2 regions of the Paenibacillus pedocola genome follow, and region 2 is predicted to be linked to the other one. Evidence: a T-box and tRNA genes for the amino acid it is inferred to sense, from the RefSeq annotation. Region 2 holds a T-box; the other holds one or more tRNA genes.
The links. A T-box is a leader RNA that pairs with one kind of tRNA and senses whether it is charged. The one in region 2 lies ahead of pheS (phenylalanine--tRNA ligase subunit alpha), so its partner is inferred to be a tRNA-Phe.
Positions count from the first base shown of each region.

Region 1: it has a tRNA-Phe gene. The T-box ahead of pheS (phenylalanine--tRNA ligase subunit alpha) is inferred to sense a tRNA for this amino acid. The anticodon was not compared.

Region 1 is NZ_CP134223.1:126,388-138,540, forward strand. Features, by position in the region: gene QU597_RS00595 (radical SAM family protein) at 1-195, shown strand, start outside; gene rpmE (50S ribosomal protein L31) at 309-506, shown strand; RNA gene ffs (signal recognition particle sRNA large type) at 718-986, shown strand; gene dnaX (DNA polymerase III subunit gamma/tau) at 1,122-2,900, shown strand; gene QU597_RS00615 (YbaB/EbfC family nucleoid-associated protein) at 2,951-3,262, shown strand; gene recR (recombination mediator RecR) at 3,299-3,895, shown strand; gene QU597_RS00625 (hypothetical protein) at 4,088-4,345, shown strand; gene QU597_RS00630 (pro-sigmaK processing inhibitor BofA family protein) at 4,378-4,644, shown strand; rRNA gene QU597_RS00635 (16S ribosomal RNA) at 4,946-6,493, shown strand; rRNA gene rrf (5S ribosomal RNA) at 6,608-6,724, shown strand; tRNA gene QU597_RS00645 (tRNA-Ile) at 6,770-6,846, shown strand; tRNA gene QU597_RS00650 (tRNA-Ala) at 6,876-6,951, shown strand; rRNA gene QU597_RS00655 (23S ribosomal RNA) at 7,096-10,022, shown strand; tRNA gene QU597_RS00660 (tRNA-Ser) at 10,106-10,197, shown strand; tRNA gene QU597_RS00665 (tRNA-Met) at 10,224-10,300, shown strand; tRNA gene QU597_RS00670 (tRNA-Val) at 10,309-10,384, shown strand; tRNA gene QU597_RS00675 (tRNA-Thr) at 10,414-10,489, shown strand; tRNA gene QU597_RS00680 (tRNA-Asp) at 10,506-10,583, shown strand; tRNA gene QU597_RS00685 (tRNA-Phe) at 10,608-10,683, shown strand; tRNA gene QU597_RS00690 (tRNA-Tyr) at 10,690-10,775, shown strand; tRNA gene QU597_RS00695 (tRNA-Lys) at 10,783-10,855, shown strand; gene QU597_RS00700 (NAD(P)/FAD-dependent oxidoreductase) at 11,001-11,957, shown strand; gene QU597_RS00705 (PucR family transcriptional regulator) at 12,069-12,153, shown strand, end outside.
Region 2 is NZ_CP134223.1:2,019,984-2,032,136, reverse strand. Features, by position in the region: gene QU597_RS08660 (hypothetical protein) at 1-194, opposite strand, end outside; gene pheT (phenylalanine--tRNA ligase subunit beta) at 399-2,843, opposite strand; gene pheS (phenylalanine--tRNA ligase subunit alpha) at 3,399-4,433, opposite strand; T-box leader at 4,493-4,764, opposite strand; gene QU597_RS08645 (hypothetical protein) at 5,034-7,616, shown strand; gene QU597_RS08640 (efflux RND transporter periplasmic adaptor subunit) at 7,664-9,190, shown strand; gene QU597_RS08635 (ABC transporter ATP-binding protein) at 9,187-9,891, shown strand; gene QU597_RS08630 (ABC transporter permease) at 9,888-11,060, shown strand; gene QU597_RS08625 (diguanylate cyclase domain-containing protein) at 11,536-12,153, shown strand, end outside.

The DNA.
Region 1 (12,153 bases), 1.9 Mb from region 2:
ATACAGATGCGTAACCTTAACATTGACCCCGAGAGCTATCTGGAACTAATCCCTCCGGCCCGGGGAGAAATCCTGGGGATGAAGACCATGCTTGATATCTTCCGCGAGGAGCTGCCGGAGGTAGTTATTGGTTCGTATACACATGTACCCCCTGCCGATTTAGCACGGGCCAAAGAGCGTCGTGTACGGCTCTAGCCGTTACCCGATTTAAATTTATTGCAGAGACTATTATTTCGTGCTAGAATGTCGTTGTATGTTTAATAACTCTGGGTCCGCATGAGTCCTAGGGCATGAGAGGTGAAATTCAAATGCAAGAAGCCATTCAACCAAAGTATAATATCACTAAGGTAACCTGCGCATGTGGCAACACTTTCGAATCCGGTTCTGTTAAACAAGAGCTGCGCGTCGAAATTTGCTCTAACTGCCATCCATTCTTCACTGGCAAGCAGAAGTTCCTTGATGCCGGTGGTCGCGTTGATAAATTCAAGAAGAAATACGGTATCTAATCGCCCCTGCCGCTTTGCGGCTTAAGGATTGGACTGCTCCCCGGATGGTATATCCGGGGAGTTTTTATTTACCTGAATATGCAGAATGCGCGTCTCTCCGGCATGTTCTCAATCAGGGGAGATATTGGGTGACCCATATATTCCCAAAATCCAAGGCGGTTTCTTGTGGACGGGTTGATTTTTAATGGGGTGTGAGCTATACTTATCTTCGCCGTGCTAGACGGGGAGGTAGCGGTGCCCTGTAACTCGCAATCCGCTGTAGCGAGGTTGAATTCCTGTTAGAGGTGCTGTCGATGTGAGGCCTTGGTCCCTATGGGCTGTGTTGACGGTTGGGTCCTCCGCAATGAGTGCTTGTGAACCTGGTCAGGTCCGGAAGGAAGCAGCCATAAGCAAGTTTACTCTTGTGCCGGAGGGTGGCCTAGCCCGAGCAGTCTCGTAGGGTTGCCGCTTGGATCGCAGCCATCAATAACAGGTGCACGGTTTATATTCGGATAATGATAGCATCTTTGCCACAAGCGAAGATGCTTTTTGTTTTTGGTCAAAGCCTGGGGAATATAGTATAATAAATTAGCGACAAATGCCGGAAAGCGGCAGCCTAAGAGAGGGTAATGCATAGTGGAACATATCGCGCTGTACCGTGCTTGGCGGCCGCAGTCGTTTCAGGACATGGTAGGGCAACAGCACATTATCCAGACGCTGCAGAATGCAATTCGTGAACAGCGGGTTTCGCATGCCTACCTGTTCAGCGGCCCGCGCGGGACCGGTAAGACGAGTGCTGCCAAAGTTTTGGCCAAAGCAGTCAATTGTGAACGGGGACCCGGCCCGGAGCCATGCAACGAATGTCCTTCCTGCCTGAGGATTACCGCGGGCAACGTTATGGATGTGCAGGAGATTGATGCGGCGTCGAACCGCGGAGTGGAAGAAATACGCGACCTGCGGGATAAGGTGAAATATGCACCTACCGAAGTACGCCGTAAAGTGTATATTATTGATGAAGTGCATATGCTGACAACAGAAGCGTTTAACGCACTGCTTAAGACGCTGGAGGAACCGCCGCCGCATGTAATGTTTATACTGGCGACGACAGAACCTCATAAATTGCCGGCTACGATTATTTCGCGCTGCCAGCGCTTTGACTTCCGCCGTGTATCTTTGGAGGAGCAGAGTGGTCGGCTCGCTGAGATCTGTCAGAAGGAGGGCATTACTGCGGATGCAGATGCCCTGCAGTATATCGCCCGTCTCTCTGACGGAGGAATGCGTGATGCGCTGAGTATACTGGACCAGATCTCCTCTTTTACAGACGGTAATGTAACTTATCAGCAGGTGCTGGGAATGACTGGGGGGATCCCTTCCGAACAGTTTGCCCGGCTTGCAACAGCCATTCTGGAAGGTGATATGGGCCGGCTGCTGGAACTGGTAGAGCAGCTGATGCAGGAAGGCAAGAGTGCGGACAAATGCATGGAGAACCTGCTTTATTACTTCAGGGATTTGCTGATGATCAAAATGGTCCCGGGGGCTGATCAATTAACAGACCGGGTACTGAATCCGGCTGAGTTCCGGGACATGGCGGCTGCATTCTCACGGGAGCGGCTGTTTCAGATTGTAGAAACCTTAAACCGCTATCTTGGTGAAATGAAATATGCGACCCATCCGCAGACATTGTTTGAAGTAGCACTTATGAAGCTGTGCAGCATGCAGCAGGAAGCCGCGCCATCCCTGCATGCGGCTGCGCCGGCAGCCGGTGCTATGCGGGCTGAACCGTCAACCGGCGGTCAGGCCGCTGATGCGGGAGAATTAGAGGCTTTGAAGCGGCAGATTGCTGCTTTAGAGAAGAAATTGGAACAGGCTATACAGTCGGGGGGAGTCTCGGGCGGTGGACGCGATGCGGCACCTGCACCGCGGGCATCAGCAGCGAGCTCCGCTCCGCGTATCTCCTCTCCTTCCAAGCTGCCTCCGCAGCTTGATAAATTCATCGCGGGCAAGGATAATCCTGATTTTGCGGCGGTTTATAAGCAGTGGAGTTCTGTGCTGCAGGGAGTGAAAGAGGAGAAGGTAACAGTACATGCCTGGTTTGTTGACGGTGAGCCGGTATCCGTTATGGAGGATGCGGTGCTTGTAGCTTTTAAGAACACTATTCACCGCGACACGACTGAGAAACCGGCTAACAGGCAAGTGATCGAGAATGTGTTTGCTGCACGCCTCGGCAAGCCCTACCGGCTGGTGACAATCATGCAGCGCGACTGGAATGAGGCCGCCCAGAAGTCTGCAGCCCAACCGGGCACAGAGGAATTACGCCTGGAGCATGAGCATGAAGAAGCAGGGGCGAAGACCGAACCATGGATTGACGAGGCTATCCAGCTCTTTGGAGAAGACCTTGTTGTCATAAAAGAGTAATGCTTTTAGTCTATTAGCGCATACAGCGCATTTCAAAGGAGAGAGTATCTATGAATAATATGAATCAAATGATGAAACAGGTTAAAAAAATGCAGGAACAAATGCTCAAGGCACAGGAAGAGCTGGGCAGCAAGACCATTGAAGGATCATCCGGCGGCGGTGTAGTTACAGTGCAGGTTAATGGCCACAAGAAATTGTTGTCCATTCAGATTAAGCCTGAGGCCGTTGACCCGGAAGATATTGAAATGCTGCAGGACCTCGTGATCACAGCAGTGAACGATGCGCTTACACAAGCAGAAGAGCTGGCTAACAATGATATGGGGAAATTCACTGGCGGAATGAAGATCCCGGGCTTATTCTAGGCCGGCAACACTCTAGCCCAAAGGAGAATCATCACTTTGTATTATCCAGAACCGCTAGCCAAGCTGATTGATGCTTTTACGCGTTTGCCCGGAATAGGGCCGAAAACAGCAGCCCGGCTGGCTTTTCATGTGCTCAACATGAAAGAGGACGAAGTTATTGATTTTGCCAAGGCGCTGGTCAGCGTCAAACGAAATCTTCATTATTGCTCTGTCTGCTGTAATATCACTGATACTGATCCGTGCCGGATCTGCCAGGACAAAACCCGTGATACCTCGGTGATTTGTGTGGTCCAGGATTCCAAGGATCTTGTTGCCATAGAACGCACTAAGGAATTTGACGGTTATTATCATGTCCTGCAGGGAGCGATCTCGCCGATGGAGGGTATAGGTCCGGACGATATCCGTCTTAAGGAGCTGTTGACCCGCCTGAGCGACGAGAGAGTGAAGGAACTTATAATGGCGACTAACCCGAATATTGAGGGTGAAGCTACCGCCATGTATATTTCCCGCCTTGTCCGGCCCTTCGATATTAAAATCACTAGAATAGCCCATGGCTTGCCCGTAGGCGGCGATTTAGAGTATGCGGATGAAGTAACTCTCTCCAAAGCGCTGGAAGGCCGTCGTGAGCTGTGAGCTGTCTTGAAACGGATATGCCATAACCATCTATGCTAAAAGAGGCCCAGTAGGGCTTCTTTTTTTTGTCCGATCCTTTTCCCATCACCTGTGCCTCGGGATGACGCTGATTTTAGTTCTAAGTTTGTCCCTGCCTCGATATGAATGAGAATAAGCAGCGCATAGTAATGAAGTTCTTAAGGGGGAGTCTTTATGGGATGGTGGAGTAGCAAATGGCAATGGGGCAGCGAGAAAAGCCTCAGAGAGTCTAAGTTGGATGAGGATTGGCATGTGTTCCTGGACGTACGTAAGGCGCAGGCGGAATGGGAAAGAGCGTATCTGATGTTCGATGAGGCTCTGGGACAGGACCAGATTGATTACGCCATTTATATTCTAGAAGCGGCTGAGCGCAAATATCAGATTCATCTTAAGCATGCGAAGAGTTTGGGAATCAACCGCAGTCAGATGTAAGCCTGTTTTGGTAAAAGCGAAGGAGGATCGGTATGCTAAGAACGATTGCAATAGGTGTTCTGATTGGATCGGCAATTCTGCTCACCCTGATTGTATTCCGGAAAAAGTTAGGCTGGGCCTGGCTCAGTTTGTTTGGCACTCATCTAATTCTCGCTGCACTCGGCATTTATATAGTCAATTTCTCCGGACTGCTCACCGAAATATACATTCCCCTGAATCCTGCAACCATAGGCGCAGTAACGGTTTTGGGGCTTCCGGGAGTTATTATGCTGCTCGGTTTAAAAATAACTTTGTTTTAATAGTTGACGGGGCTTGGAGATTTATGATACATTAAGTCTCGGCCCTTTGGACAAGCTATTCATTAATAACTTGTTCGGAAGACGAGCGAAAAAAGAAATTAAAAAAACGCTTGACTTAAACGAAGGTGCTATGATATATTATAAAGGTCGCTGCTGACAAGCAACGACGACGAAAAAAGAGACATTGATCTTTGAAAACTGAACAACGAGTGAGTGGGAGATCACGAAAGTGAGATCCAAAATAGAGAATGCAAATTCTCGTCAGATGTTTCAAAATGAGCAATCGCTCTTTCTAAATACCAATTTGGAGAGTTTGATCCTGGCTCAGGACGAACGCTGGCGGCGTGCCTAATACATGCAAGTCGAGCGGAGCTTATCCTTCGGGGTAAGCTTAGCGGCGGACGGGTGAGTAACACGTAGGCAACCTACCCCTCAGACTGGGATAACTACCGGAAACGGTAGCTAATACCGGATAATTCCTTTTCTCTCATGAGGAAAGGATGAAAGGCGGAGCAATCTGCTACTAAGGGATGGGCCTGCGGCGCATTAGCTAGTTGGTGAGGTAACGGCTCACCAAGGCGACGATGCGTAGCCGACCTGAGAGGGTGAACGGCCACACTGGGACTGAGACACGGCCCAGACTCCTACGGGAGGCAGCAGTAGGGAATCTTCCGCAATGGGCGAAAGCCTGACGGAGCAACGCCGCGTGAGTGATGAAGGTTTTCGGATCGTAAAGCTCTGTTGCCAGGGAAGAACGTCCGGTAGAGTAACTGCTACCGGAGTGACGGTACCTGAGAAGAAAGCCCCGGCTAACTACGTGCCAGCAGCCGCGGTAATACGTAGGGGGCAAGCGTTGTCCGGAATTATTGGGCGTAAAGCGCGCGCAGGCGGCTATTTAAGTCTGGTGTTTAAACCTTGGGCTCAACCTGGGGTCGCACTGGAAACTGGATGGCTTGAGTACAGAAGAGGAAAGTGGAATTCCACGTGTAGCGGTGAAATGCGTAGATATGTGGAGGAACACCAGTGGCGAAGGCGACTTTCTGGGCTGTAACTGACGCTGAGGCGCGAAAGCGTGGGGAGCAAACAGGATTAGATACCCTGGTAGTCCACGCCGTAAACGATGAGTGCTAGGTGTTAGGGGTTTCGATACCCTTGGTGCCGAAGTTAACACAGTAAGCACTCCGCCTGGGGAGTACGGTCGCAAGACTGAAACTCAAAGGAATTGACGGGGACCCGCACAAGCAGTGGAGTATGTGGTTTAATTCGAAGCAACGCGAAGAACCTTACCAGGTCTTGACATCCCTCTGAATCCTCTAGAGATAGAGGCGGCCTTCGGGACAGAGGAGACAGGTGGTGCATGGTTGTCGTCAGCTCGTGTCGTGAGATGTTGGGTTAAGTCCCGCAACGAGCGCAACCCTTGACTTTAGTTGCCAGCAGGTAGTGCTGGGCACTCTAGAGTGACTGCCGGTGACAAACCGGAGGAAGGTGGGGATGACGTCAAATCATCATGCCCCTTATGACCTGGGCTACACACGTACTACAATGGCCGGTACAACGGGAAGCGAAGCCGCGAGGTGGAGCCAATCCCAGCAAAGCCGGTCTCAGTTCGGATTGCAGGCTGCAACTCGCCTGCATGAAGTCGGAATTGCTAGTAATCGCGGATCAGCATGCCGCGGTGAATACGTTCCCGGGTCTTGTACACACCGCCCGTCACACCACGAGAGTTTACAACACCCGAAGTCGGTGGGGTAACCCGCAAGGGAGCCAGCCGCCGAAGGTGGGGTAGATGATTGGGGTGAAGTCGTAACAAGGTAGCCGTATCGGAAGGTGCGGCTGGATCACCTCCTTTCTATGGAGAATCGTCACCTGCAACGGTGACATTCAAATCGGAAGTATAACTTCCAAAAAGATTCAAACACTCACTCGTGTTCAGTTTTGAAAGAGCAAGTCTCTTTCGTATGCGTTTGGTGGCGATAGCGGAGGGGTTCCACACGTACCCATCCCGAACACGACCGTTAAGTCCTCCAGCGCCGATGGTACTTGGACCGAAGGGTCCTGGGAGAGTAGGACGCTGCCAAGCGGACAACCATTCCATTGGTTGGTTCAAATGTTATATATGTTATATGGGCTTTTAGCTCAGTTGGTTAGAGCGCACCTCTGATAAGGGTGAGGTCGGTGGTTCGAGTCCACCAAGGCCCACCATATAACAATTATAACTTCATACCTTTTATGGGGCCATAGCTCAGCTGGGAGAGCGCCTGCCTTGCAAGCAGGAGGTCAGCGGTTCGATCCCGCTTGGCTCCACCAATAACTTCATTACTTGCATTACCTTGATCCTTGAAAACTGGATACCGAAACGAATTTGCGTTTTAGAATATTCCTTTAAGCTGAACTTGTGTAAACAAGTTTCAATTATAGCGATGCTGGCGGTTTCCTTTGGGAAAACGCATTGGTTAAGCTAATAAGAGCACACGGAGGATGCCTAGGCGCCAGGAGCCGACGAAGGACGTGGCGAACAACGAAACTGCCTCGGGGAGCTGTAAGCAAGCTTTGATCCGGGGGTGTCCGAATGGGGAAACCCAGCTGTGGTAATTCGCAGTTACTCACACCTGAATACATAGGGTGTGTAGAGGCAGACCAGGGGAACTGAAACATCTAAGTACCCTGAGGAAGAGAAAACAATAGTGATTCCGTCAGTAGCGGCGAGCGAACGCGGAACAGCCTAAACCAAGGGGCTTGCCCCTTGGGGTTGTGGGACGTCTCACATGGAGTTACAAAGGAATATGATAGGTGAAGAGGTCTGGAAAGGCCCGCGATAGAGGTAAAAGCCCTGTAACCTAAACTGTATTCTCTCCGAGACGGATCCCGAGTAGTGCGGGGTACGTGAAACCCCGTATGAATCCAGCAGGACCATCTGCTAAGGCTAAATACTACCTGGCGACCGATAGTGAAACAGTACCGTGAGGGAAAGGTGAAAAGCACCCCGGAAGGGGAGTGAAATAGAACCTGAAACCGTGTGCTTACAAAAAGTCAGAGCCCGTTTTAGGGGTGATGGCGTGCCTTTTGTAGAATGAACCGGCGAGTTACGTTTAACATGCAAGGTTAAGGTGAGAAGCCGGAGCCGCAGCGAAAGCGAGTCTGAATAGGGCGATTTAGTATGTGGACGTAGACCCGAAACCGTGTGATCTACCCCTGTCCAGGGTGAAGGTGCGGTAACACGCACTGGAGGCCCGAACCCACGTATGTTGAAAAATACGGGGATGAGGTGGGGGTAGCGGAGAAATTCCAATCGAACTCGGAGATAGCTGGTTCTCCCCGAAATAGCTTTAGGGCTAGCCTCGGTGAATGGAGTGGTGGAGGTAGAGCACTGATTGGGTGCGGGGCCCGCAAGGGTTACCAAGCTCAGTCAAACTCCGAATGCCATTTACTTCTTGCCGGGAGTCAGACAGTGAGTGCTAAGATCCATTGTCAAAAGGGAAACAGCCCAGACCATCAGCTAAGGTCCCCAAGTGTGTGTTAAGTGGGAAAGGATGTGGAGTTGCACAGACAACCAGGATGTTGGCTTAGAAGCAGCCACCATTGAAAGAGTGCGTAATAGCTCACTGGTCGAGTGACTCTGCGCCGAAAATGTAACGGGGCTAAACACACCACCGAAGCTATGGCTAGATACGTATGTATCTGGGGTAGGGGAGCGTTGTATGTGGGTTGAAGGTGTACCGTAAGGAGCGCTGGACAGCATACAAGTGAGAATGCCGGTATGAGTAACGAAAAGATCAGTGAGAATCTGATCCGCCGAAAGCCCAAGGTTTCCTGAGGAAGGCTCGTCCGCTCAGGGTAAGTCGGGACCTAAGGCGAGGCCGAAAGGCGTAGTCGAAGGACAACAGTTTGAAATTACTGTACCACCGTAATCCGCTATGAGCGATGGGGTGACGCAGGAGGGTAGTGACGCGGACTGATGGATGTCCGTCTAAGCAGTGAGGCTGGTGTGTAGGCAAATCCGCACATCGTAAGGCTGGGCTGTGATGGGGAGCGAAAATTATAGTAGCGAAGGTCATGATCTCACACTGCCAAGAAAAGCCTCTAGCCAGGAGAAGGTGCCCGTACCGCAAACCGACACAGGTAGGCGAGAAGAGAATTCTAAGGCGCGCGGAAGAACTCTCGTTAAGGAACTCGGCAAAATGACCCCGTAACTTCGGGAGAAGGGGTGCCTCGGTAGGGTGAATAGCCCGAGGGGGCCGCAGTGAAAAGGCCCAAGCGACTGTTTAGCAAAAACACAGGTCTGTGCGAAGCCGCAAGGCGAAGTATACGGGCTGACGCCTGCCCGGTGCTGGAAGGTTAAGGGGAGTGGTTAGGGGCAACCCGAAGCTATGAACCGAAGCCCCAGTAAACGGCGGCCGTAACTATAACGGTCCTAAGGTAGCGAAATTCCTTGTCAGGTAAATTCTGACCCGCACGAATGGCGTAACGACTTGGGCGCTGTCTCAACGAGAGATCCGGTGAAATTTTAATACCTGTGAAGATGCAGGTTACCCGCGACAAGACGGAAAGACCCCATGGAGCTTTACTGCAGCTTGATATTGAATTTGGGTACGATCTGTACAGGATAGGTGGGAGCCGTAGAGGCAGGAGCGCAAGCTTCTGCGGAGGCGCCGTTGGGATACCACCCTGATCGTATCTAGGTTCTAACCTGGTACCCTAAGCGGGTACGGGGACCGTGTCAGGCGGGCAGTTTGACTGGGGCGGTCGCCTCCTAAAGAGTAACGGAGGCGTTCAAAGGTTCCCTCAGAATGGTTGGAAATCATTCGAAGAGTGCAAAGGCATAAGGGAGCTTGACTGCGAGACCTACAAGTCGAGCAGGGACGAAAGTCGGACTTAGTGATCCGGTGGTACCGCATGGAAGGGCCATCGCTCAACGGATAAAAGCTACCCTGGGGATAACAGGCTTATCTCCCCCAAGAGTCCACATCGACGGGGAGGTTTGGCACCTCGATGTCGGCTCATCGCATCCTGGGGCTGAAGTAGGTCCCAAGGGTTGGGCTGTTCGCCCATTAAAGCGGTACGCGAGCTGGGTTCAGAACGTCGTGAGACAGTTCGGTCCCTATCTGTCGTGGGCGCAGGAAATTTGAGAGGAGCTGTCCTTAGTACGAGAGGACCGGGATGGACGTACCGCTGGTGCACCAGTTGTTTCGCCAGAAGCATGGCTGGGTAGCTACGTACGGACGGGATAAGCGCTGAAAGCATCTAAGCGTGAAGCCCCCCTCAAGATGAGATTTCCCAATTAGTAAGACCCCTTGAAGACGACGAGGTAGATAGGTTGGAGGTGGAAGTGCAGTAATGCATGGAGCTGACCAATACTAATCGGTCGAGGGCTTATCCAAATTTCGAAGAACGCAGATTTGTTTCGGATTCAGTTTTCAGGAATTAAGGTTCCTGAATGGATTTACATGGCACCATATCGTTTGGAGAGATACCCAAGTGGCTATAAGGGGACCCTCTGCTAAGGGGTTAGACTGCGTAAGCGGTGCGAGGGTTCGAATCCCTCTCTCTCCGCCATTATAAATCCAAAACCTAATTATTGTGGCGGCGTAGCTCAGCTGGCTAGAGCGTACGGTTCATACCCGTGAGGTCGGGGGTTCGATCCCCTCTGCCGCTACCATATTTCCCGGAGGCTTAGCTCAGCTGGGAGAGCATCTGCCTTACAAGCAGAGGGTCGGGGGTTCGAACCCCTCAGCCTCCACCATTTTCACTTTAAGAATATTTTCACACTGTGCCGGTGTAGCTCAATTGGTAGAGCAACTGACTTGTAATCAGTAGGTTGGGGGTTCAAGTCCTCTCGCCGGCACCATTATTTTTACAAATGCGGAACCGTGGTGTAGTTGGCCTAACATGCCTGCCTGTCACGCAGGAGATCGCGGGTTCGAATCCCGTCGGTTCCGCCATTTTATGTTTTAAGGCTTGTTTTTGGCTCGGTAGCTCAGTCGGTAGAGCAAAGGACTGAAAATCCTTGTGTCGGGGGTTCGATTCCCTCCCGCGCCACCATATTACGGAGGCTTAGCGAAGTGGCCAAACGCATCAGACTGTAAATCTGCTCACGTACGTGTTCGGTGGTTCGAATCCATCAGCCTCCACCAGTTTTATGAGCCATTAGCTCAGTTGGTAGAGCACCTGACTTTTAATCAGGGTGTCGAAGGTTCGAGTCCTTCATGGCTCATTCCAAACAGAAAGTCATCATCTTCGGATGGTGGCTTTTTTGTGTTTTCAGAACTCAATTCAGCCTTTTTATAGTCTTCAAGTTTAAAATTTCTTGCTTCGTTTAATTATAAGTTTATAATGCTGAGCAGAAATGAGTGATTTCTATGATATATGATGCAATTATTGTTGGCGGCGGATTTGCCGGGCTTCAGGCGGCGATTCAATTAGGACGGTACTCTGCACATCGGGTGCTGGTAATTGATGCAGGAGGCGGGAGATCTCATCTTTGCCGGACCTATCATAATATCCTGGGCTGGCCGGATGGAGTATCGGGTGACGAAATACGTGCAAGAGGCCGACGGCAGGCTGAAGTGGCTGGTGTGGAATTCATCTCAGACAAAGTCGTTAAAGCGGATAAGTATGAACAGCTCTTCCTCTTAACCGGAGAGCGAGGCCGCCAATACGAAAGCAAAACCTTGCTGCTGGCTACAGGGGTAATGGATCGCTTTCCGGAACTGCCGGGACTTGTACCGACACTTGGCAAATCTGTGTATGTCTGTCCTGACTGTGACGGCTTTGAGATTCAGGACCGTCAGACGGTGCTGCTGGGTTCTGGTGATGCTGGCGCGCATATGGCTTTTATTTTGCGGGAACGTACGGGAGATCTGACCTACATTAATCATGAACATGAACCCGTGTCTGAGGAGAATCTCACACGCCTCCAGGCAGAGGGAATTATCTATATTGAACAAGCAGCTACCCACATAGTACAAGAGAATGACGGGATGATTAAAGGAGTTGCTTTACAGGATGGCACTCACCTTGCGGCAGAGCGCGGGTTTATTGCCTTTGGGAGAAATGCGGTGCATTCCGAGCTTGCCGCCCAGCTGGGGGTCACGCTGCATAAAAACAGGCATATTGAGGTAAATAGACGTTCCTTAATGACGAATGTGGAGCATTTGTGGGTAGCCGGCGACGTTGCCGTTCATGCGGAGCAAGCCACAGTGGCTATGGGTGAAGGGGCGATAGCTGGGATCTGGATGCATAAGGCACTGAAAAAGATAAATCCCATTGTATTGCCATTATCCAAGTCCGCAGCTTTGAGTACGGAGAAACGCTGATTTTCCAGTGGAGGGTCAAGTTCACTTATCATTCAGATAGGCCTGGCCGCATAATGTTGCAGAATATGATAAAATAGGCGAAAAGAGCAAAAGTGGTGGAGAATGGTGACGATGGATAGTGAGGCATTGCGTCAAAAATTGGAGCAGCTCACCGGAAAGAGAGCCGGAATCAAACAGCTCGGACGGCAGCATTCAG
Region 2 (12,153 bases):
TGAATCGCCTGCTCCGCCATATGTACGGCTGCAAGCACCGCAATCCGCGGTGTATCCAGTCTGGAATGAGATTTTGAAATGGCATGCATATGCTCGTCCACATAACGGGCAACTTGCTTCATATATTCAGTGCTGCTTCCGACTAATTTATAGGAAGTTCCATATATCTCCACGGCGACACGGGTCCGGTCCATAGCCACAGTTGTGCCCTCCTTTGTATGTGTGCGGATTCTAAGCTGTTTGCTCTGCTTCTATTGTAGCGTGATTCCTGAACATTTGGCAAAACAAACGACATCATTCCATCGATTCAACCGGAAACCCCGCACTTTTCCCCAAAAGGAAAGCCGCAGCGAATCTCGGTTTCTAAATGGATTCGCTGCGGCTTTGCACAATTCCTGCTACTTTCTTAATTCTGCACCAAAAGTTTGCTGAAGTGCAGCAACTACCTTTTCATGCACTTCTGAAACTTCTTCATCGGTCAGTGTATGTTCCGTATGGCGGTACAGCAGCGAGATGGCCACGCTTTTCTTCCCGCTTTCCATCTTACCGCCGGTATAGACGTCGAATACCTGCACATTCTGCAGCAGCGTTCCCCCGTTTTCACGGATCGAAGTCAACAGATTCCCCGCAGGAACCGCAGAATCTACGACAACAGCGATGTCCCGTTCCATTCCAGGGAAGCGCTGCAGTTCACTGTACTGCAGGCTGATCCGGGCACTGTCATACAGCGGCTGCAGCAGCAGCTCAGCTACGTAAGTATCCTCCAGATCTAGCTTGCGCTGAAGCTCCGGATGAAGCTGGCCCATCGTCCCGATTCGTGTACGGCCATCTTCTTCCAGCAGATAGATGGAAGCGGAACGGCCCGGGTGATAGTCTTGCGGCGCATCACCTTCATAGACCACACGTCCGGTTAGTCCCAGGTAGGCAAATACACTTTCCAGTGCGCCTTTGAGGTCGAAGAAATCCACAGGCTCCGCAGTCATGTTCCACTGCTTGGCGGTCCGGCTTCCGCTCAGCAGCAGTCCGAGTACCGGAAGCTCCCGGGGCTGGCGGGTAAGCTGCTCTTCATCGGTGAAGAATACATTACCGATCTCGAACAGGGCCAGATCACTCTGCCGGCGGTTCGTATTATACAGGGCAATATCCAGCAGCTGCGGCAGCAGGCTGGTGCGCAGCACACTGCGTTCTTCGCTCATCGGCATAGCCAGCTTCACAGGCAGGCTGCCTTCCGAGAACGCAGGGAACAGCTTGCTCTGCTCCGGCTGAATGAAGGAATAGCCCATCACTTCCTGATAGCCGCCAAGTGCGAGCATCCGGCGCAGTTCACGGCGCACGGATTGTTTTCTGGTCAGTGCACCCGGTGTCGTAACTCCTTCAATCAATGTTGTCGGAATGTTGTCGTACCCGTACAGGCGGGCGATCTCTTCAATCAGGTCCACATCGTAGCTGATATCTCCGCGACGGGATGGTACCTGCACCTCTACAACGCCTTGAGCCACATCCCCGCATTTGAAGCGGAGGCGTCCGAACAAGGTTTTCACCTCCAGAAGCGACAGCTCCGTACCGAGGTAATTATTCAGCTTCTCAAGCGACAAAGTCAGAATCTTATCCGGAACAGCATCGCTGCCTGCCTGCACAATACCTTCATGTACGGAACCGCCGGCATAGCGGGCAATCAGGGCAGCGGCACGGTTGAGTGCCGGAATCACTGCCTTCGGATCCACCTGCTTCTCGAACCGCAGCGAAGCTTCAGAACGCAGACCCAGCTGGCGTGATGTCTTGCGGACGGTGCCGCCATCAAATTTGGCCGATTCGAGTACGATATTGACGGTTTCTCCCGTTACTTCTGTGGCGAGTCCGCCCATAACTCCCGCCAAGGCCACAGCCTTCCCGCCGTCAGCAATGACAAGCATTTGCGGCTCCAGCTTGCGCTCCTGGCCGTCAAGTGTAGTCAGCACTTCGCCTTCACGGGCAAAGCGCACACCCAGCACGCCGCCTTCCACTTGATCACCGTCAAACGCATGCAGCGGCTGGCCGTATTCAAGCATTACATAATTTGTGATATCCACGATATTGTTGATCGGACGCACACCTGCGGCCATCAGACGGTTCTGAATCCAGAGCGGTGACGGAGCAGGCTTGACTCCCGAGATATAGCGCACTGCATAATGGCTGCAGAAGGCTTCATCTTCAATCTTTACCGAAATCGAGTCTGCAGCGGTACCGCCGGCCTCTACCAGTTCCGCAGCCGGGTCAGGCAGATTGAGGTCGCGTCCCAGAATCGCACTGACTTCATAAGCCGCACCGATCATGCTGAGACAGTCGGAACGGTTAGGTGTCAGGTCAAACTCCAGGATCTCATCATTCAGTCCCAGCACCTTCGTGATATCCTGGCCTACCTCTGTGTTCTCAGGCAATACGAGAATACCTTCCTGGAGTTCTTTCGGCAGCAGCTTGTCGTTTAGACCCAGCTCTTTGGCCGAACAGATCATGCCCTGCGATAAGACGCCGCGCAGCTTAGCTTTCTTGATCTCCAGACCCGGCAGCTTCGCACCAACCAGGGCAACGGGAACCTTCTGGCCCGCAGCCACGTTCTTCGCTCCGCAGACGATCTGCAGGTCTTCGCCTTGTCCGGCATCTACGATACACACGTTCAGCTTGTCGGCATCCGGGTGTTTTTCTTTCGATTTCACATATCCGGTTACAATCCCGGACAGTCCTTTGTTGCGGCGCTCGACACCATCGATCTCGATGCCTGCGGTGGTGATTTTGTCCGCCAGCTCTTCAGCGGTTACTCCCTCTAGAGATATATAATCGGTCAGCCATCCGGTTGATACTTTCATGTCCGCTCACTTCCTTTTGTTTCAGATGTATTTATCTACCTGCCGGGTTAGCTTGCTGCCCGAAGGATGTGGAATTCTGCAGTGCAAATTTCACTTTTAAATTCTGTCTATCAGCCTTCCCTGCAGGGAATGTTTGGACTTCCGATCGCTGTTATCCTCAGATTTCCTGATTTGAACCGCTTATATAGATTGAACTAGTAGCTTTTCTATTTTAGGATTAGCCGTGACTCCAGAGAATGTTTGGACTTCCGGCCGCTGTTGTCTTCAGATTTCTTGATTTGAACCGCTATTAGCGGTAGAAATCCGAAAGACAAAGGCGGACGCTAACGCTCCTCCAGTTCCAAAATTCTCCTCCGCCACTTTTTCCTAATCGTATATTTTCTAGTTCAATCTATATAGCAATCGAAATCCGAAGACAAAGGCGGACGCTGGCGCTCCTACAGTTCCAAAATTCCCCTCCGGTCATTCCTATACAGTAAAAATCATAAAAGTTAAATTGGCACTCCGTGTGCCTTCCGAAATCCTTCAACACCAGCCCGCTAACCCGCCAAAAATCTAAATCCCCTTGAACTGCTTCACAAAGCCCATATCGTTGGTGTAGAAATAACGGATATCATCGATTCCGTACTTCAGCATCGCGATCCGCTCCACGCCCATACCGAAGGCAAAGCCGCTGTATTTCTCCGGATCATAACCGCCCATTCTCAGTACATTCGGATGCACCATGCCTGCGCCGAGAATCTCCAGCCAGCCGCTCTGCTTGCACAGACGGCAGCCGTCGCCGCCGCATTTGAAGCAGCTGACATCCACCTCAACGCTCGGCTCTGTGAACGGGAAGAAGCTGGGACGAAGACGGATGCCCGTGCTTGGTCCGAACATTTCTTTGACGAACTGGTTCAGCGTGCCTTTGAGGTCACTCATGCGGATATTGCTGCCGATGACCAGGCCTTCAATCTGATGGAACTGGAAAGAGTGGGTCGCATCGTCATCATCGCGGCGGTACACTTTGCCCGGACAGATGATTTTGACCGGAACTTCCCCGTTCATCGCCTGCATCGTACGGACCTGCACCGGTGAGGTTTGGGTGCGCATTAGCAGATCATCTGTTAAGTAGAAGGAATCCTGCATGTCGCGCGCCGGATGATCCTTCGGCAGATTGAGTGCTTCAAAGTTATAATAATCCGTCTCAACCTCAGGTCCCTCAGCAACCTTGTAGCCCATACCGATGAAGATATCTTCGATCTCCTGGACAACCCGGTTTAAGGGATGAATTCCGCCCTGGGGCAAACCGCGCCCCGGCAGAGTAACGTCTACTTTCTCCGCCTGCAGACGGCCCAGTGTCTCCTGCTGCTGGAAGGCCTCCTGCTTCGTGCTGATAATCTCTTCAATGGCGCTGCGCACCAGATTCGCTACCTGGCCGATCACCGGGCGCTCCTCTGCGCTGAGTCCTCCCATTCCACGCAGAACCTCAGTCAGCTCGCCTTTTTTGCCCAGGTATTTCACGCGTAAATCATTCAGAACCTGCGGATCGGTAACCTCCTGCAGCTTAGCCAAGGCCTCAACCTTCAATGCTTCCAGCTTTTCTTTCATGGCATGCACTGCCCCCTTCAATCTTCGTAGTGTACAACAAAAAAAGGCCTTTCCTCCCGGTAAGGGACGAAAAGACCGTGGTACCACCCTTGTTAGACAGGCTGCACCGGATCCCTTAAGAGTGGTATTCCCTCTTACGGTACGGTAAAGACATGTCTCACTTTAACAGAAATAACGGTCTGCGGCCGGTTTCCCCTACTTAAGTGTAACATTCAGGGAACTGCTCCGGAGTGAACTTCGGCAGCTCTGCTCTCTTAGAAACGCTCTCAATCTCCGGCGTCTCCTCCCTGTAAGCCAGGCACTGCGTACTCGTCTCCATCAATGCATTTCGGATCATGGGAACTCAATATCTTACATCATTAGTGTCAGAAGATATGTCTTAATATTATAAGCAAAAAACGCCAGTTTGACAAGCGGATCAGAATTTAGGCTAATTTTATCTGTTTTTAATCTTCCTTTAAGTTTCAGCCTGGTTTTATGGATTTTTTTTCAGCGAACGTTCAGCAGCGCTTGATATTTTTCCTTATTAGGAAGGCCTGGCTATCTTATTTTCCGGATGGATTTAGGATCGCAGAGGTTTTTAAACAGGGAGGGAAATTCATGCACAAACGAAGTAAGGCTTATGTTCTGTTACTTCTCAGCACATTTGCCGTAAGTCAGATCCCGGGATATGCCGGAACTGCGGCTTATGCGGCTGCATCGGGGGGAACTGCTGCCAAAGCCGCGGCCTACGCCACGGAAACCTCAACGCTTGCCAAGCTCAGCTCCATGAATCTCGGGGCATCACTCAGCGTGAAGCTCAGCGATATCGGGGTATTCGCCCAGGACAGCGGAAACATTCTAACCTATACCCTTACTTACACCAATACCTCAAGCACCAGTGCCAATCTGGTCGATTATTTCTCCAAAGTGGTTACATCCGGAGGGAGCGTAATCAAGGGGACCCCCGTCTCCGTAGACAGCGCGGTCAAAAAAATCGCCGGTAAAGAAACAAAGAGTATTACATACTACGCTAATATCGGAAAAGCCGCTACGGTAAAAGGGCTAAAAATCAGCATGTACGGCTGGAATTTTAGCAGCGCCAACTATGAACAACGCATCGGGACCTTCACAGTTCCAGCTAATTATTCACTGTCTGCGCTTCAGGGCGAGAGCAAAAAGATCGAACTGAACAGCGTTCCCGTGACCAGCCAGGCAAATTCGTTGCAAATTTACAAATATAACGGCAAGGTCTATGCCAAAGTAGGACTCAGCCTGACGAATCTGGGTACCAAGGTGCTTACCGATCCGGGCTACAGCATGTATCTCAAATCCTCCGGAGGTTCGGTATTTACGCTGACACTGGATGAGAGCAGCTCAGAATATAAGATTCAGCCGCAGGAGAAAAAGACGCTGTATTTCATGACTGAAATCCCTGCCTATATGAACGTTACCAAGATGACCTTGCAGACTGCCAAACTGGACGAAGGCCTCAAGCTCTCGCTTCCGGTAGCCTCCTATTCGCTTCCTGCAGCCGTTAATGCTGACTTTACCGTTGCCGCTGGTGCTATCAAGAAGGTCTCCATCGACAGCAATATTGTAGACATGCAGCTGAAATCGTCGGCAGTCTACGCCGAGAATGAGAATGGAATCTGGACATATCAGTTCCGGGTAAAAAACACGGGCAGCAAGGCAGTGACCTTGCCGGCCTACGAGCTTTCTGTCAAATCTGCCGAGGGTTATTCCTTCCCGATTACTACAACAGCTTTTAACAGCCTTACACTAAAGCCGCTCGAAGAGAAGCTGATTGAACTCAGCACCAGCATACCGCTTGAGCTAGCCCAGGATAACCTGCAGCTTCAGGTCATTCCTCCAGCCGCCAATGAAGATTCCAGCAAAATCGTTCTCCCGGTAGCCTATTTCAAAATCCCTTACAAGCTGGAGGGTAATACTCATGTGGCTTCTGAGAGCAGCGTAACTAATAATTACGGCACTTTCGCCGTCTCCCTGCAGTCTCTGCAACGTCTGCCCTGGGGCGATGAGGACTTGGTTCAGGCTAAACTCAGCATCCGAAACAGCACGTCCAAAACGATCACCCTGCCTAAGCTGACCGGTATTTTGAAGGCGGATCTGAACGACCTTACTTCCTCTTCACAGGCAGTAGTCGACAATGACGTCTCCATCCTTGCTCCGGGGGAAAGTGCACAGGTCACTGTGCTGGCCCATGTACCGTACACTCTGAATTACAGCCAGACGAAAATTATTCTGCAGGAACCATCAGGACAATTCCTTTCCTTAACTACAACTGACGGAGCTGTAACGAGCCTTCCCCCGCTTGCGGCAGGCTCAGCCATCAATATCACGACAACCGGCAAAAAAGCAAGCATCCAGGAACGTCTAACCACCATGTATACCGGCAGCAGCTCCAAGACCGTATACAGTGAAGTGGAAATGAACAGCACAGAAACCCGCCAGACGAATCTGACCAGGCTGTATGCAACATTCAGAACAGCGGACGGACAGTCTTTTGAAGCCACCGTCAACCAGTCGGAACTGCCGACCGGCGCATCGGGCAAAACACTGGTCACCTTCTGGGCGAATATTCCATCCACGGTGGATACCTCCGCTCTTCAGCTGTACATCGGACAGGGAGTGGCAGGCGGCAAGCTGACTACGGCCGGAACGGCAGCAACCGGATATGTGAATACGAACGCCCTGTCCCTGAATGTCAAGACGGTAACCGCTCAGACCAATCTGGCAAGCGGGGTTTCCATGTTCCCTTACTTCCTTGCGGTTAACAGCTCAGCGGGCAGCATGGTCGCAGGCAGCAGCAATCTTACACTGTCCTTTAATTATAGCCTGACTCAGGATTCTACTTATCAGACCGGCACTTACGGTCATAAGCTGGTTCTGCGCTTCGTTGATCCTTTTGGCCAATTCTATGAAAAAACACTGACGCTTGGCAGTGACCTGGTTGTCGGAAGTAACGGCCAGTACTCAACCACGATCGCAAGCTCCCTGTTCCAAACCCTGGGCGGCGGAAGTTACAGCCTGACGCTCTACGATGAATTCCAGGGCCAGCGGATTGAGCTGGGCAGTCAGATCTATTACATTACCGTCACTAAGCCGGCCGCCTCAACAGATGACAAAGATACCGATACAGAATCAGACAGCAGCGATACCGCAACAGACAGCGCATCTTAACTTTTGAGGTTATATCAATTTAATATTGAGCAAGATGGAGGATCGGAATGAAAAAGAAGAAAACAGTAATTATCGCTTCAAGTATCGTTGTCTTGGCAGTTGCAGGTATCTTGACTTATGTGCTGTGGCCGGACAGCAGCAAGGAGGCTAGTGCGGCTCCGCTGAACACAGCGATTGTTGCAAAGGGCAATATTCTAAATAGTGTTTCGGGCTCAGGCTCCGTCTCAGCTATTAATTCTGAAAGTATCCGTACCAAAGAGGCCGGAGAAGTCGATCAGGTTATGGTCGCCAAAGGAGATGTCGTCAAAAAAGGCGATGTGCTGATTACCTTTGTGGCAAATGATTTAAGCGACAAGATGAAAGAAGCCGAAAAAACATTGGCTAATCTGAAGACCACCCTGGAAGATAAACAGGAGAATTACAAAACCCTGGCTATGAACAATGCTACAGAAGATGAGCTGGCATCGGCAAAAACAGCGATTGAAAAAGCGGAAAGCGATATAGTTGACCAACAGGATTCCATTGCTGCGATTGAAGAGGATATGCTTCCTCCCGATCCGTTAACCGCCCCGATCGACGGTACAATTACAGCCGTAAATATCACTGACGGCGAACAGGCGCAAAATGGCTCTGAACTGTTTACAATGACCGATTATGTGAACCTGAGCGTAACTGTCCAAGTAGATGAGCTGGATATCCCGAATATCAAGCTTGAGCAGACGGCTGCAATTACGCTGGACGCCCTTGAAGATCAGGAATTTGAAGGTAAGGTTATCGATATCGCCAAAGAAGGAACCTCCTCCAACGGTGTCTCCCTTTTTGATGTTACTGTAGGTCTGAATGATTCGACAGGCGTACTGGTCGGAATGTCAGCAGAGGTGGCCATCACGATTGAAAAGAAAAACGATGTGTTGACCGTACCTATTGAAGCTGTTTCTGAAATCAATGGAAAATACTACGTTAACGTGCCTTCAACCGCAGAAGACACCAGTGCAACTGGCACAGATAACGCAGCAGCTCAGGCTCCTGCAGGCGGGCAAGCTCCGGGCGGTGAAGCCCCTAGCGGCGATGCCGCAGGCAGGCAGGCTCCGGGCGGTGATGCCCCTAGCGGCGATGCCGCAAGTGGGCAGGCTCCGGGCAGTAAAGCCACCAGCGGTGATGCCGCAGCCGGACAGGCTGCGGGTGACGGTTCTACCGGCGGCTGGCAAGGCCGCAGCGGCCAGGCCAGAGGCGGCTCCTTCCCGAGCGGTGCGCCTGGCGGCGGGTTCCCGGGAGGGGGCCAGAGCGGCGGCCGTAGCGGCACCAGCACGGCATCCGGCCAGAAGAGAGTAGAAGTTACTGTCGGTATTCATGATGAGAGCAATATCGAAATTGTCAGCGGACTTTCCGAAGGTGATGAAGTTGTCATTCCGACTGTGATCAGCACAGGCTCCTCCTCTTCCGCTCAGACTCAGATGAACCAAATGGGCGGTATGGGCGGTATGGGCGGCTTCAGCACCGGCGGCTTCAGCACCGGCGGCGGCTTTACCGGCGGACCGCCTTCCGGTGGCGGCGCAGGCGGTGGGCGCCAATGAGCAGCAAGCCTCAGCCGCTGATACAAGTTGAGAATATGATTCACAGCTATGTAATGGCCGGAGAGACAATGACCATTCTCAAAGGCCTTAGCTTTACGATTGAGTATGGGGAGTTCGTGGCCATTATCGGTCCCTCCGGCTCCGGTAAATCCACCTTGATGAACATGCTCGGATGTCTTGATGTTGCTAATGAAGGGGACTATTATCTGGACGGTCAGGAAATCCGGAAATTGTCCGACAACAAGCTGGCACAGATCCGCAATGAAAAAATCGGATTCATCTTTCAGAACTTCAACCTGCTGCCAAAGCTTTCTGCGGTAGAGAATGTGGAGCTCCCCCTGATCTACCGGGGGATTTCCCACCGGGAACGAAGAGAAATTGCCCGCAATGCACTGATCAGAGTCGGCCTCGAAGAAAGAATAGATCACCGTCCAGCGGAGCTGTCGGGGGGCCAGCAGCAGCGTGTAGCCATAGCCCGGGCCCTTGCCGGCACACCTCCGATCCTGCTGGCCGATGAACCTACCGGCGCCCTTGACTCCAAAACCGGGAAAGAAGTCCTGCAGATGATCAAGGAACTGAACGAACAGGGACATACCATTATTCTGATCACGCATGATCTTGAAATTGCTGAACAAGCGAAACGGATTATCCGCATTCAGGATGGTAGTCTCGTCGAGGATCGGAGGATTGCCAGATCATGATGCTATATCAAAGCATGAAAATGGCCTTTAAGAGCATACTCAGCAGTAAAATAAGAGCTTTCCTGACCATGCTCGGGATTATTATCGGTGTTTCTTCTGTCATTGCACTTGTCTCTGTGGGCCAAGGAACCACTTCACAAATTACGGAATCGTTAAGTTCACTGGGTACTAACCAATTGACCGTTAACATTATGGGGCGCGGAGCGACAACCTCTCTGACGTTTGAAGAAGCGTTGGCGCTTGGAGATATCGAAGGCGTTGAGAACGTCTCCCCTGTAATCAGCGGCAATGTCACTGCCAAGCATGGGACTGAGAATGTTTCTGTATCCGTCGAAGGAATCATTCCTGCATATGAGGATGTTCAGGATTTCCATGTACAGTCCGGACGTTTCCTGCTGGATATTGATACGGAGTACCGTCAGAAGGTCGCCCTGATTGGTACGGATACCGCTGAGGATCTGTTTGGTACAGATAGCCCTGTCGGTGAAAAAGTTCAGCTTAACGGAACCAGCTTCAAAATTGTTGGCTTGCTGGAGAGCAAAGGCAGCACCAGCGGCGGCTCCAGTGATGAGAAAATCCTGATTCCGATCTCTACTGCTGAACGTTTCCTGCAGAGTAAGGGAGTCCGCTCTATTACGATCACTACGACCTCCAATGACAATGTTGAGGATGTCAAAACGAAGCTGGAGTCGGCCCTGGATGCCAAGTTCAGCGGTGCAGAAAATTCGTATTCCGTTTTTGATTCCCAGGAAATGCTTGAGACGGTGAATGAGACCAGCAATACGCTTTCACTGGCACTGGGTGGAATCGCCGGTATCTCCCTGTTCGTCGGCGGCATAGGCATTATGAACATTATGATTGTCTCCGTGAATGAGCGGACAAGAGAAATCGGGATCCGCAAAGCGATCGGGGCTAAGAAAATGAACATTCTGATGCAGTTTATGATCGAGTCTGTCGTTCTAAGCGGTGTAGGCGGGTTGATCGGCGTCGGCTTAGGCCTCGGAGCCAGCTGGGCCGTCGGAAATTACACCACAATGAATGTGGCGACATCCTGGAATATGGTCCTGATCTCTTTTTCGTTCTCTTTGATCATCGGGGTAGTGTTTGGGATGATTCCTGCAAACAAAGCGGCTAGAATGCGCCCCATTTACGCGCTTAGGAACGAATAACGAATCCGATCAATGTAATGGAAATCCGCAATTCTCCAATCTGGAGATTTGCGGATTTTTTTATATGCCGTCTGGGGTATCGTTCACAGAAAAGTTGGGTAATAGGACTTAAGGGCTGGAATATAAATAATTTGCAGGGTTTTATACATAATTTTCAGGTATGTTGTAAGATATGTCTACATCCTCCTTCTGCCGCGTATGCTGACCCGGAATATCCGGAAATCGCAGCATCCCGGCCTTCGAACGTTGACGTGGCTGTTCATAGACATAACCATTCCACCCTAAGCAGTACAAGCGGGAAATCCTAGACAGATGGGCAGAATCGTAAATAGTAACGGAAGCTTTGCTTTCCTGTAACTTTTGAATGATCCCTCCTCTAGCCCTGAAGGGCCAAGCTCCGCAGTGGATCCGTACCGCATGTTTCTTGCACACAGCAATGACGTTTCTCAAAGTTTGATGCGGGGAGAGGATGACAGTGGCAGGTTTATCCGATATTAAAAGCACACGCAGATTAATTCTTGTCTTTGCTGCTATCTCAATTCTTCTGGTAGTGATCAGCATCGCCTCCTTACTGTATCTGAATTCAACGATTAATAGACTCTCAGATTCTTTATACAGCGATGTTTATCAGAACTCGGAGCTGATTCTAAATGCTGACCGGGATCTCTACCAGGGGGCAGTCGCACTCCATGGGGCGATGAATCCCGATGTTTCGGGTGAGCAGCTTAGTCTGTTCGCGCAGGATTTTGAAGACAATAACACACAAATCAAGCAGCGTCTAAACATGGCGAACAACAATATCAACGCTTTGCAGCACCCTCATAAGGGAATGAAGCAGAGCGAGCTGCTGCTCAGTGAATTAAACGATAAGCTGGTAAACTTCGAGAGCTCCTTCAAGCAGTGGAAAGAAACCGGCAGGGAGCTTATTTCCCGGCGGGTGCAAAGCGATTGGAACCCGGAGGCATTCTCAGCAGAGCTTATCAATGCCCGGCTGAATGAAACGCGCAGTAATCTGGACCAGGCGGAGGATCTGATCGATAAGTATGCCCAGCAGATCACCGTGGAATTTAGCGAGAAGAAGAGCACTCTATTC